2 regions of the Vibrio sp. QJM3NY_27 genome follow, and region 2 is predicted to be linked to the other one. Evidence: riboswitches for the same ligand, from Rfam matches in the RefSeq annotation. Region 2 holds a riboswitch; the other holds the start of a gene.
What was found. A riboswitch is a leader RNA that binds a small molecule or an ion and turns the genes downstream of it on or off. The one in region 2 is predicted to bind thiamine pyrophosphate.

Region 1: linked by a shared signal. The riboswitch ahead of thiD (bifunctional hydroxymethylpyrimidine kinase/phosphomethylpyrimidine kinase) and the one ahead of thiB (thiamine ABC transporter substrate binding subunit) in region 2 are both predicted to bind thiamine pyrophosphate.

What each region holds. Positions count from the first base shown of each region.
Region 1 covers NZ_CM173512.1:1,276,541-1,278,741, forward strand. The annotation lists gene AC3CIA_RS21320 (DMT family transporter) at 1-771, shown strand, start outside; TPP riboswitch at 870-981, shown strand; gene thiD (bifunctional hydroxymethylpyrimidine kinase/phosphomethylpyrimidine kinase) at 1,078-1,971, shown strand; gene AC3CIA_RS21330 (ABC transporter ATP-binding protein) at 1,961-2,201, shown strand, end outside.
Region 2 covers NZ_CM173511.1:3,132,519-3,134,719, reverse strand. The annotation lists gene mpl (UDP-N-acetylmuramate:L-alanyl-gamma-D-glutamyl-meso-diaminopimelate ligase) at 1-63, shown strand, start outside; gene AC3CIA_RS14020 (flavin prenyltransferase UbiX) at 101-724, shown strand; TPP riboswitch at 768-887, shown strand; gene thiB (thiamine ABC transporter substrate binding subunit) at 941-1,933, shown strand; gene thiP (thiamine/thiamine pyrophosphate ABC transporter permease ThiP) at 2,058-2,201, shown strand, end outside.

The DNA.
Region 1 (2,201 bases), on a different replicon from region 2:
GTCGGTGGCCTAATGCAAGCGGGCTTGGCGTATCGACAAATCCTATTCGCTTTCGACAAACTTTTGCAGAACAAGAAGCTGTTGGCAGTGAGCGCTTTGGCTTTGGCGGTCTATCCTTTAGCTTTCTATTCTTCAATGAAATTATCAGGCGTGGCGATTGGTACCGTGGTTTCGATTGCTACCGCACCTTTCTTTTCCGCATTGCTAGAGTGTCTGATTAGCAAAAAGAGTAATATTGACCGACGTTGGCTCACTAGCTTTGCGATTGGTGTCGTGGGTATTGGGTTGTTGGTGTTTTCAGAATCTTCATCGGCGAATGAATCCGGTGATGATCTCAAGCTGTTAGGTATTGCTTTAGGTTTGCTCGCAGGCTTGTGTTACGCCATTTATTCTTGGGCGACCAAAGCACTGATCGACAAAGGGATTAAGTCACAAGCGGCGATGGGCAGTATTTTTGGCCTGGGTGCGATGCTGTTGCTGCCAACGCTCTGGTTTACTGGTGAGAACCTGTTTTCCTCGCAGATTAACGTATTAGTCATCAGTTATCTGACGCTAATCCCACAATGCTTGGGCTATATCGCGTTCAGTTTTGGTTTACGCCACGTGACCGCGAGTAGTGCCAATCTACTTACTTTGTTTGAACCGGTAGTCGCAGCGGTGCTTGCCGTCTGCGTTGTCGGTGAGCTGATTCCTTTTACAGGCTGGCTAGGTATGTTTCTGATTGTGTTGTGCTTGTTGATACAGTCGAAGCCATCTAAAGGAACGTTATAAGTATTTGTTTTGTTGGACCTAATTGAAATTTTTTCATGTGTAATTCTTATAATTGAATAAAATCAGTATCTCAGTTGTGAGAGTGCTGTTACTATCGCTATCAATAGTCGGGGGGCATATACCTTATTTGGTGTTTGCTGAGATCGTTAATCGAGACCCGTTGAACCTGATTCAGTTAACACTGGCGTAGGGAACTATAAGCACTCGATCTACGTCTGCACCCATGAAAACTTTCATGAGCCTAATGCGACTTCTCCTTCGATCAGTGTTCGTTCTCCTACGTCTTGTAAGATAGTAGGAGCGACAATGACACACAGTTCTATTTCAAAAGATTTAACGCCCAAAGCCTCAGTTTCACAGCACTCTGCTGATGGTTCGATTCGAACGAACACTCCGATTGTATTGACGATCGCAGGCTCAGACAGCGGCGGCGGTGCAGGGATCCAAGCTGATATTAAAGCGATGTCTGCTACCGGTAGTTTTGCTTGTTCGGTCATTACCGCTATCACATCTCAGAACACTCAAGGCGTGTCAGCCATTTTCCCTATTCCACTCGACCATGTAGCTAGTCAGTTAGATGCAGTGTTTACTGATCTCAATATCGTGGCAGTAAAAGTCGGCATGTTGGCTGATTCGCAAATCATCAAAGCCGTTGCTGACAAAATTAAGCAATACCAACCTAAACACTTAGTGATTGACCCTGTAATGGTTGCGACAAGTGGCGATCTTCTTCTAGAAAACTCAGCCATCACGACGCTGAAGCAAGAACTGATTCCGCTGGCAGACATCATTACGCCTAATTTGCCTGAAGGCGCAGCATTAACAGGCAAGCCAGTACCTGAAAGCGAAGCCGAAATGCAGGGCATGATTGACGATTTACGCGCACTAGGTGCTAAAGCCGTTCTTCTCAAAGGCGGTCATTTAGAGAAAGATGAAAACAGTAACGATCTACTGATTCTCCCGACGACGTCTGCATTGATTAGCGCGAAGCGTTTCCCGACTAAAAACACCCACGGCACAGGCTGTACGCTTTCATCTGCTATTGCTTCTTTCTTAGCGCAAGGCAATACGCTGTCAGAGGCTGTCGACCTAGGCAAACAATACATCTCGCGCGCGATTGCTCACGCTGATGAGTTGCAAGTTGGCCAAGGTCATGGCCCGGTAAATCACTTCTTCGCTGGACACGGTAATGTCCGTTAATACCGTTGGTGTTCAACTCAGCAATGCCTCCTTACGTTATAACGACAGTGAGCACGCGACCTTGTCTGGGTTGTCGCTTAGCTTAAACGCAGGTAAGTGGACGGTATTGTTGGGTAGAAGTGGCTGCGGGAAAACCACGGTATTACGTTATCTGGCAGGCTTGTTGGACGACAAGGTAGAGTGGCAGGGCACATTGGCAACCTCTGATGAATTGTCTTTAACGGACCGCA
Region 2 (2,201 bases):
AGCAATGGTGGCTTTGGTGGTATTCACCAGAAACTGTTGGATGCGTTGGCACTCAAAGGCTAACTGATCCACGATCTTATATTTTGAAGTAATTGAGAACATGACAAAACACGATAAAGCTATAACCCTCGCTTTCACTGGCGCATCAGGTGCGCCTTATGGCCTGCGTTTACTTGAATGCCTTTTGGCGGCGGATTATCAGGTCTATTTACTGATATCGTCGGCTGCGCGAGTGGTGTTGGCGACCGAGCATGAACTTAAGTTACCTGCAGGACCCGATGCAGCGAAACAAGCTTTGGTTAAACACCTTGGGTGTGACCCCGAAAAGCTGGTGGTGTGTGGCAAAGATGATTGGTTCTCACCGGTTGCCTCTGGCTCTGCAGCGCCGAAGCAGATGGTCGTTTGTCCATGTTCAGCGGGAAGCTTGGCTTCAATTGCTCATGGCTTATCGGATAATCTGATTGAGCGTGCTGCAGATGTGGTCATGAAAGAACGAGGCCAACTGTTGTTGGTGGTTCGTGAGACGCCATTCTCGACGCTGCACTTAGAGAACATGCATAAGCTATCGACTATGGGCGTGACGATCATGCCTGCCGCTCCGGGGTTTTATCATCAACCTAAGTCGATTGAAGATCTGGTCGATTTTATGGTGGCGCGCATTTTGGACCATCTTGGCATCGAGCAAGGTTTAGTGCCACGTTGGGGTTACGATCAACGTAATTGATCCAAACTTGATAGCTTATTGTTAAAATTCGAATTACAATTCTGAACACTCATCGGGGAGCGAACCATTCAAATAATGAATGCGAGCTGAGATCAAGCAAGTGCTTGGGACCCGTAAACCTGAACCAGATAATGCTGGCGTAGGAATTGAGTTAGGAACAACTTCTACCGTTCTCCTCCCTCAAACCTGTGCCGCTCAGACCATGGAGAGCGTCCAGTGAAATTTACATTAACAACTCTTGCTGTTACTACAGCCATCTCTTTTTCTGCCTTTGCTGCAGACAATACCCTAACGGTTTATACCTATGACTCTTTTGCTGCGGATTGGGGCCCTCGTCCTGCCGTTGAAAAAGCATTTGAAGAAAAGTGTGGCTGCGATGTGAACTTTGTCGCGCTAGAAGATGGCGTATCTATTCTGAACCGCTTACGTCTTGAAGGTGGTAACAGCAAAGCTGATATCGTGTTAGGCCTAGATAACAATCTGATGGCTGAAGCGAAAGCGACGGGCTTATTGGCTGAGCACAATGTTGATACGTCTTCAGTGACACTTCCTAACGGCTGGGACGACAGCACCTTTGTTCCTTATGATTTTGGTTACTTTGCGTTTATCTATAACAAAGAGAAACTAGCAAACCCACCTAAGAGCTTGAAAGAACTGGTTGAGCAGCGTGACGACCTCAAGGTTATTTACCAAGACCCACGTACATCTACGCCGGGTCAAGGCATGATGCTATGGATGAAGTCAGTATACGGTGATGAAGCGACAGCAGCTTGGAAGAAACTTGCTCAGAAGACGGTTACGGTTACTAAAGGTTGGTCTGAAGCTTACTCTATGTTCTTAAAGGGGGAGTCGGACTTAGTCTTGTCTTACACAACATCTCCTGCTTACCACATCATTGCAGAAAGTGATTCTAAGTATGCAGCTGCAAGCTTTGAAGAAGGTCATTACACTCAAGTGGAAGTGGCTGCGAAAGTTAAAGGCAGCAAAAATGAAAAACTGGCCGATGAGTTTATGGCGTTTATCTTAAGTGATGAATTCCAATCGGCGATGCCAACTGGCAACTGGATGTACCCAGTGACGGGTATCGAGCTACCCAAAGGGTTCGAGCAGTTAACAGTACCGCAGAAAGCTCTGAGTTTTACGCCTGAAGAAATCGCTGCTAAGCGTAAGCCATGGATTCGTGAATGGCAGAGTGCACTTACTTTTTAAAGGATTAGCTTTCTAGCTTAACTTTCTAAAGATGAGTTTCCTAAAGCTCAGCTTTCTAACTTTCTGTATTTAAAGGTTCGTTCGATATTAACTGAGTGAACCACTTACGGTAAAAAATCAATTTATGATAAAGAAAACACCTAAGGTCGGGATCTGGGTTGCGATACTCATTACCGCCTTTGTGGTTTCAGCAGTTGGGGCATTGCTTAGCAATGCCCCTTCTCTTGATATCAGCCAAGTATGGTCCGATCCTTACTATTGGCACGTA